2 regions of the Pseudanabaena sp. FACHB-2040 genome follow, and region 1 is predicted to be linked to the other one. Evidence: riboswitches for the same ligand, from Rfam matches in the RefSeq annotation. Region 1 holds a riboswitch; the other holds the start of a gene.
What was found. Region 1 has a riboswitch for cobalamin ahead of H6G13_RS21845 (HupE/UreJ family protein). Riboswitches for the same ligand answer to the same signal wherever they lie in the genome.
Positions count from the first base shown of each region.

Region 2: another riboswitch for cobalamin. It lies ahead of H6G13_RS02945 (DUF1636 domain-containing protein); the one in region 1 lies ahead of H6G13_RS21845 (HupE/UreJ family protein).

Region 1 covers NZ_JACJQO010000019.1:356,637-360,844, reverse strand. The annotation lists gene H6G13_RS21855 (ATP-binding cassette domain-containing protein) at 1-2, shown strand, start outside; gene cobW (cobalamin biosynthesis protein CobW) at 145-1,197, opposite strand; gene H6G13_RS21845 (HupE/UreJ family protein) at 1,204-1,872, opposite strand; cobalamin riboswitch at 1,898-2,055, opposite strand; gene H6G13_RS21840 (hypothetical protein) at 2,096-2,326, opposite strand; gene H6G13_RS21835 (ATP-binding cassette domain-containing protein) at 2,469-3,770, opposite strand; gene gyrA (DNA gyrase subunit A) at 3,779-4,208, opposite strand, start outside.
Region 2 covers NZ_JACJQO010000002.1:245,417-249,624, reverse strand. The annotation lists gene H6G13_RS02955 (R3H domain-containing nucleic acid-binding protein) at 1-909, shown strand, start outside; gene H6G13_RS02950 (hypothetical protein) at 1,118-1,372, shown strand; gene H6G13_RS02945 (DUF1636 domain-containing protein) at 1,369-1,785, opposite strand; cobalamin riboswitch at 2,021-2,151, opposite strand; gene H6G13_RS02940 (response regulator transcription factor) at 2,339-2,995, opposite strand; gene H6G13_RS02935 (sensor histidine kinase) at 2,992-4,208, opposite strand, start outside.

The DNA of each region.
Region 1 (4,208 bases):
AAGCGTTCGATCATCGTGGGCATTGTCTCTTAGGTTCAATCACAGGTTTAATCTCAAAAGTAGAGACGTGATTGATCACGTCTCTACTTTGTTGAAAAGGGCCTGCAAATCTCAGGTGTGACACCGCTAATCAAAGCACACTGGTCAAACCGAGACGGGTGGCTGTAATACCGCTGCACGTACTTGGTCTGAATCAAGATTCTGACCAATCACAATTAGCTGCGTTAAGCGTGGCTCACCGGGTCGCCAGGGCCGATCAAAGAAGTAGTCGAACCGGTTACCAACCCCATGCAGCACCAGCCGCATCGGCTTGTTGGGCACGTTTACAAATCCCTTGATTCGGTAAATCTCAGCCGTTTCTACTAGAGCCTGCAGTCGCTCGACGAGAGCCTTAGGTTCAAACGCCTGATCGAGGGTGAGCGGCACTGAGGTAATGTTGTCGTCGTGCTCGTGCTCCTCTTCGTGGTCGTGGTGGCTGGGGCGCTGCTCCAGGTTGTCTTCCACCGCTGCATTAAAGCCGAGCAACACGTCTGGGCTAATCACCCCGTGCTCACAGGGCACAATCTTCACCCCAGCAGGCAGCTGATTTTTGAGCCAAGACTCGACATGCTGGCGGGTTTCTAAAGAGACATGATCGGCTTTAGTCAGCAGCACCAGATCGGCGCAGTTGAGCTGATCTTCAAACAATTCTTCAATGGGCGTTTCGTGATCGAGACTGTCATCGGCCTGGCGCTGGGCTTCTAGGGCCTCCAGGTCACCCACCAGACGACCTGAGGCGAGCGCATCACAATCGACCACGGTCACAACCCCATCGACCGTAGCGCTGGTGCGGATTTCGGGCCAGCGAAACGCTTGCACCAAGGGTTTGGGCAGGGCCAGTCCAGAAGTTTCAATGACAATGCAGTCGATCTGGTCGCGGCGCTGGATCAGCGCCTGCATGGTGGGCAGAAACTCTTCTTGCACAGTGCAGCAGAGGCAGCCGTTGGCCAGTTCAACGATATTGCTGTCTAACGGGGTGCCGTCTTCATCGCAAACCTGGCAGGACTTGAGCAACTCGCCGTCAATGCCGACTTCACCAAACTCATTGACCAAAACGGCAATGCGGCGGCCCTGGTTGTTTTGCAGTAGATGGCGCACTAGCGTGGTTTTGCCCGCTCCAAGAAAGCCGGTGACGACGGTAACTGGAATTTTATGCATAGTGCTTTACCCCAGCAGGACAGAAGAGAGAAAGGCGGATCCGGCCCCTGCGATCGCAAATCCGGCAAAGCGCAGATTCAGCGACGGGCCAGCCGAGAGATTGAATACCCTGCGGCCTGCCCAAAATACGCCTAGAGAAACCAGCAGTTGAATGACTGCAAATCCGGCCAGATAAGCCGCCAAGGGAGCCATTTCCGCTCCGACAATAGCTTCACCGTAGGCATAGCCGTGGAGCAGACCCGCTAATGCACCCAGCCCAGCCAACGGCTCCACTCCCAACTTACGGTTAGTCGCCAGCACCACCCCGGCCAGCACCACCGATAGAGAAACCCCGATCTCAGCCCCCGGCAAGGTCAGCCCCAGCAAATGCAGGCCGGTGCCCGCTAGCGTTGCCAAGACAAAGGCAATGGGCAGCACTATGCCGCGCAGGCTAAAGGCGGCAATCAGGCCAACGGCAACCACAAAAGCAAAGTGATCGGGACCAATAACAGGGTGGGCCAGCCCAGAAATAAAGCCTGTGAAGGCATTCGTAGGCGTGCTGCCGCCGGTAGCATGGTGGGCTTGAGCGGGCAGCATCAGCAGCGATGATGCTAGAACCACACTCCCACCGACAATCAACTTGCGGTTCAAGCCAGCCAGAAGGGATCGGCTGAACCGCTGAGAAATCTTATTCAACACGGGCATCTGTACCTCGCAGATGGGGAACAAAGCGATCGCCAGCGGGCATTCTGACTTAGAAAAGCTGGGCTTTTCATCACAGCTGCGGGACAGTGCCGGACTGACACCGGACTTTCCCCCGCTCGTCAAAATGACAAAGCGCCCGATGGCTGGTCCCCACCGGAACTGGCTTAGCATTGGTCAGCATATCACGCGGGTGTGGCCACGCAATGGAACGTAATTAGAGAGTTAATAAGCTGCGATCGCGTCCCTGAGCCAGCTTTTCCGGCTTCCCTTGAGCAGCCGCACGTAGCTCGATTAGTTGGGTTAAAGAGACCCTTTCAGCCAGCAGCGAATTGGCTGAATGAGCCGTAGCAGCTTGAGCCAACGCAGGCAACTCTTGAAGCATGGTCAGCATCCATACCAGGGAAACCATGCTTAAAAACAGCGACGTGTAGTCTAATTTCTTCATTCACAAAACTGGGTGCCAAGCGACACGCAGCAGACGGTGTCGAAATCGAAGCAGAGCGTTAAAGGCCTTAGCCCTAACGCCTTAATCTTGGCCAGCATAACACATGCATGTTGTGCCTATGGCCGGGGCAATGGACACCTGCTTAAGCCGGAACAGCTGCCCGCAGAGACTGACCGGTATCGGGGTCAAACAGATGCACTTTGTCGGCTGCGATCGCAAGCCACACCGTATCGCCCAGCGTCACAGCATGGTCGGGCGCAATGCGGGCCTGCAGCGTTTCGCCCTCAAACTGAACGCTCAGGTAAGTCTCGCTGCCCAGTGCCTCCACCCGGCTCACCCGCGTTTCTAGGTTCTTGGGGGCAGGCAGACCCAAGCTCAAGTGCTCTGGCCGAATCCCCAATATCACGGTGCGGCCATCGTAGGGCTTGAGCAGCTCATCCCACTCGCTAGGAATGGATAGCCGGAATTTGGGGTGAATCAGCAGACTGGGAGACTGCACCTGCACCGTGAGAAAGTTCATAGTTGGAGAGCCGATAAACTCAGCCACAAAGCGGTTGGCCGGTCGCTGGTACAGCTCTAGCGGCGCAGCCACCTGCTGAATTTGGCCCTGGTTCATGATGGCGATGCGATCGCCCATGGTCATTGCCTCTACCTGGTCGTGGGTGACGTAGATTGTGGTGATGCCGAGCTGGCGCTGCAGGTTGACGATCTGAGCCCGCGTCTCGGTGCGCAGCTTGGCATCGAGGTTAGACAGCGGCTCATCCATCAAAAAGACCTGAGGGTTGCGGGCCATGGCTCGGCCTAAGGCCACTCGCTGCTTTTGCCCGCCCGATAGCTGCCGGGGAAAGCGATGCAGCAGCAGCCCAATCTGCAGCATTTTGGCAATGGCCCGCACCCGCTCGTCGATCAGCCGCTCGGCCTCAGAGATGTAGCGCAGAGCAGGCGGCAGCCGCCGCGTCAGCGACCCCAGAGCGTCTTCCCACCAACGGCTAGTTGCGAGGATCTGTGCCAGTTCTAAATTGGCATCTTTCTCTAGATCCCCGTCCTTTATGTCTTCTACGCCGGGCCGCACTGCTCCTGCCCCCTGCCGCATTCGCCGCAGCCCAAAGGCTAAGTTGTCGTACACCGTCAGGTGAGGGTAGAGGGCATAGCTCTGAAACACCATGGCAATGTCTCGCAGCTTGGGCGGCAAATCGTTGACCCGCTGCCCGCCCACCCAAATCGTGCCTGCAGAGATGTCCTCTAGTCCGGCAATCAGCCGCAGCAGGGTGCTTTTGCCGCAGCCCGAAGGCCCTACCAGCACCATAAACTCGCCGTCGGCCACGTCTAGATGAATGCGCCGCAGCACCGTCAGCCCCTCATGGGAGCCTGACGGATCAGCCGCACGGTTTAACTGAGCGGCTGGAAAGGTCTTGTAGACGTTCTCAATTAGAACAGGAGCCACGGTGGTGCTTATCCCTCGTTTCCATTTGACCCATTATCAGGCAAGGTGGCGATGGTGACAGCGGCAACTGATTCTCCTTTGTTCAGCTTGAGAATGCGATCGCACGGCGTACTGCGCCCTTGCCGGGGCACCTTGGCTACCGTAATCTGCGCCACCCGATCCGCCGTTGTGATCAGTGTTGCTTCTGTGCCTGGATCGGCTGCGGTTAGAGCTGCCAGCGTGTCGCTCTTGAGACTGAACTGGAACGCCTGCGTTCCCAAACCACCCCGGCTGGCTAGGGTTACGCTGTTGGCAGGCATACGCTTAGCAAAGCCCAAAGCCGAGATCAGCAGCACACAGCTACTCTCCTTAGCTATGGCCACGCAGCCCACTAGCGTTTCCTGTTTTCGCATCCGCAGAGCCTGAGGGCCTTGGGCATTACGGCCCATAATCGGCAGG
Region 2 (4,208 bases), on a different contig from region 1:
CAAAAGAGTGTTTTGGAGCGTAAAGCGCCACCTACCTTTGATATTGCGGTTGAAATGTTAGAGCGTCAGCGCTGGGTAGTCCATGAGAGCGTTGCAGAGACAGTAGATGCTTTGTTACGGGGACGACAGCCTTATCCCCAGGTCAGAACAGTTACTGAGAGTGGGGAAGTCATAGTCACTCAGGAGGAGCCCAAATCTTCTTCGGGCTCTCTCATCAGCCCTGCAGCTCGGTCTCGGCGACAGTCGGTTGGGCAAGTGCTCCCTTTTCACCACAAGGGCTACCAGCGAGATACTTTGGGAACTTGGGAGCCAACTCAGCAGCTTTCGTTAGCAGATCCGGCTCATAAGGCTGTGTTAGGAACTGGTGAATTGGATACTCAACGTTTGGTTAAGGCGGTTAACGGTCACAGTCTGCATTTGTATCCTTATGGCATTAGCAGACAGCAGCTTGAACATATTGCTACGACCCTAAAATTGCCGGTGGTTTTGGTGCGAGAGCTAGATGAGGCAGACGCGATTTTGACGTTGCCTGCTCACCGTAAAAGCCAATCTAAGCTGGAACGCTTGGCCAAGCAGCGACAAATCCGGATTCAGATTGCCAAAGGGAATACGGTGCTAGAAATTACTCGGGCTTTGCAGCGTTTGTTAGGAATAGATGCGCTAGCCAGCCTAGCGCCAGGTGAACTCAGCTTGTTTTCAGAGGAAGGTAGTGAGCATGAGCTTGAGGCGCTTGAAGAAGCTCGAATTGCGGTTGAGCAAGTGGTTATTCCCAAAGGTCAGCCGGTGGAGCTACTGCCTCGTTCAGCTAAAGTCAGGCGATTACAGCACGAACTGATTGAGCACTATCAACTCAAAGCGACTAGCTTTGGAGAGGAACCCAATCGTCGATTGCGTATTTACCCTGCATAGCCTGGTTTTGCTGACGGCTAAACGCTCTTCTTATATAGGCGGTTGTTTACTTCTATTAACTGAGAACAGGCTTTTGTTACGTTTTCGTCCATCTTGGGTCGGATGGGTTTGCTCGTTCTCAGCCTGACAATATCAATATGTTGGAACACTCAAAGCAACCCCTAGGACAACCTAGGGGTATTTTTTGCTGCAGAGGTGAGGACTCGATTTGACCTGCAGCGATTTTTCGGCTTTGCAAGAAAACCCACAAGGATTTTGGAGAAATTTAGCTGAATTTTGGAAAAAGTACAACGGTTTTGGGAGATCCCTTTCCAGAAGATGGATTGCCCTTTGCGCACAGCAGGCGCTCGCTGTTGGGTTTCAGCTACATGTCGCTAAGCCGATAGAGTCTAATCAGTTAATCGAAGCGATTGTCAGCCTGACCCACCGCTCTCAAAGCGGTGGGATGGGCAGTTTACTCTAGGCCGATTGAACTAGCTGATTAGGCGCTGGCAAAACCGCAAGCTGGGGCGGAATTCGAGCTAGTACAGCGGTTTTTAGTGGTTCGGGGCGGATGCTGTAGGGGAGTAGACCCTCAGGGTTGAGCGCATAGTGGCGAAGGCACTCGATGAGAGCGGGGGCAGCAGTCGCAGGCTGCAGATGGGCAAATAAGTAGGTGTACTTGCCTGCTGCAGAAAATGCAGCCATGCAAGATTTCTCACAGGCAAACATGCATCGAACTGGCTCAATAGAAACTTGATCGGGTAGCTGGGCTGTTGCCGCGAGGCGAGTTAGCTCCTCTAGGAGTTCTTGCCCGCCGCTTTTGCCTTGGGTCTGATCGTTGACGCGAACGGTGGCACATTGAGTGCAGACAAAAAGGGTATGTTCTGGTGTCATAAAACTCAAAGATTAGGACAACGCTAGAGATGCCGAGCGTAGGGTTGCGGCATCTCTCTAAAATTGACTTGGAGCAAAGATTACTTGTCTACTCTAGGCTTCTAGTGGCTGTGTCCGTTGTTAATCGTTTGGAGCTTAGGCGGTAGCGATGGCTTGGGCAAACGGGGAGTGGCTGAGCTGCAGCCAAACTGGCAGCGCAAAATAACTTGAGCACCTTCTGTACCTCGCAGATAGAGCTAACGGTATGCAGGTCGGCGGGCATTCTGACTCAAAGGCCGAAGCCTAATTACAGTTGCGGGACAGCGCCGGACTTGCACCGGACTTTCCCCAATAGGCATCTAGCTGACCGATAGTACCGGTGCCAAATGCCAGTCTCTAGCGGCTGCTCCCCGCTAGAACCGACTTAAGCCTTCCCAGCTTATACCAATTCCAGAAAAAAGTGCTGCAGGTAGGGGGTGGGAGAGTGGATAGGTGGTAGTGGCCATTTAGAGAATTGGTGTTAGCACCTGCGGGAGCTGTCGGGGCAGCCGTTGGCACCCTGTGATTAACCCAGCTATGGGCCTAGCAGTGGCAGAAATGGACTTACAAACATTGCAGCCTGGGTGCGATCGCGCAGTTCTAGCTGGCTCAGAATTCGGGTGATGTGGTTCTTAACTGTGCGCTCTGAGATATAGAGAGTAGCTGCAATTTCCCGGTTGCTGGCTCCAGATGCAATTAGGCAAAGCACTTCCCGTTCCCGAGTTGTGAGGCCTACTAGCTGGGGGGGCAGCTGGACGGGTGTAGCCGGTGGGGCAGGTGCGATCGCTTTTTCCAACAACCCTGGCCCCATTTGGGTATAGCCTTTGTTAATGGCTCGAATAGCCTCAGCCAGGTCATCCGAATGAGTATCTTTCAAAAGGTACCCTCGGGCTCCGGCCCGCATGGCTTGGGCCACATCCTCATTGTCATCAAAGGTAGTGAGCACCAGTACCCGCGTCTCGCTAAACTGTTGGCAGATGGCGCGAGTAGCCGCTACCCCATCCATTCCTGGCATACGCAGATCCATCAGCACCACATTAGGGCGCAGCGCCTCCACTTGGGCGATAGCCTGCATCCCGTCTGCCGCTTCTCCGACTACCTCTAAATCGGGCTTAGCCTCTAGCAGGCTGCGCAGACCCTGGCGAATGATAATTTGGTCGTCTACCAGCAGCAGGCGAATTGGATGGGTCATAGAACAATCCCCGGCAGCGGTAGTCTCACCGTAATCTGGCAGCCCTGGCCGGGCTGGCTGAAGAGCTGAAACTGGCCGCCTAGAGCCAAGGTACGCTCTCGCATGCCTTGCAAGCCAAAGCCTGTGGAGTTGCCCTCAGGGTCAAACCCCCGGCCATTATCATTGATCTGCAGCTGCACAATTTCCCCCTGCTCTAGCAGTTGGATGCTCACTTCGTCGGCCAGGCTGTGCCGGTAAATGTTAGTTAGCGACTCTTGCAAAATGCGGTAAAAAGCTGCTCGAAATTCCGCGGGTAGCGGGCGGGTCAGTGCCAGGGTGTAAGCAGGGGTAATGCCGGTCGTCTGCTGGAACTCTTTGAGGGAGGATGCGATCGCATCTTCCAGAGACTGACCTCGCAATGGGTCGGCTCGCAGCATAGAAACCGAACGCCGCACCTCCTGCAGAGCTCTAGCGCCTAAACGTTGGGCTTCCTGTAGAAAAGCAGCGGTTTTGCCAGCATCGGTTGGTAAAAATAGCTGAGCATTTTCTAGCTGAATACTCTGAGCTGTTAGGGTATGTCCTAACGCATCGTGAATTTCGCGGGCAATGCGATTGCGCTCCTGCAGCGTTGCCTGATCTTCAATTCTGAGCGCGTACTGCCGCAGCTGCACATTGGCCTGCAGCAGCTTTTCCCGGCTCTGACGCTCGGACAGCAGCGTGTTGATCAGCAGCAGGGTAAACAGCAGCGTTAGGCCAAAGGTTACCGCTGTATTGAGCTTGAGGGTAAAAATCGTTTGGGTCAACAGTTCGGGAGGCGGGAGCCGTCTGGGTGGCGGCGGGGCCATCGGCATCGGCTGAAACAGCATCAGCAGAAAAGCCCCAAATACCCCAATGGCCACCGTCAAGCGTCCTGCCTGCTGAAAGATCAGACAGCTACGCATGACAATAATCAGACCTAGTAGCGGGAAAAAGGCCGTTCGCCGGTTCAGCTCAAACGCTAAAAACAGTAGACCAAACTCTACTGCCGTATACAACACCTTGCTTAAAGCATTTTCCCTGGGCAGCTTCAGACCCATCAGCCCAAAACTAGCCAGAATCAGAACTGAGGAGAGCAAGCCCCACTTTCCGGCCGCAGCATGGGGCGTAGGTCGAATCTCACCCAGCAACATAATCCCCAGCAAAATCCATTCCAGGTAAAGCATTAGACGAAAGGAATGGTTGGGAAAGAGCCAGC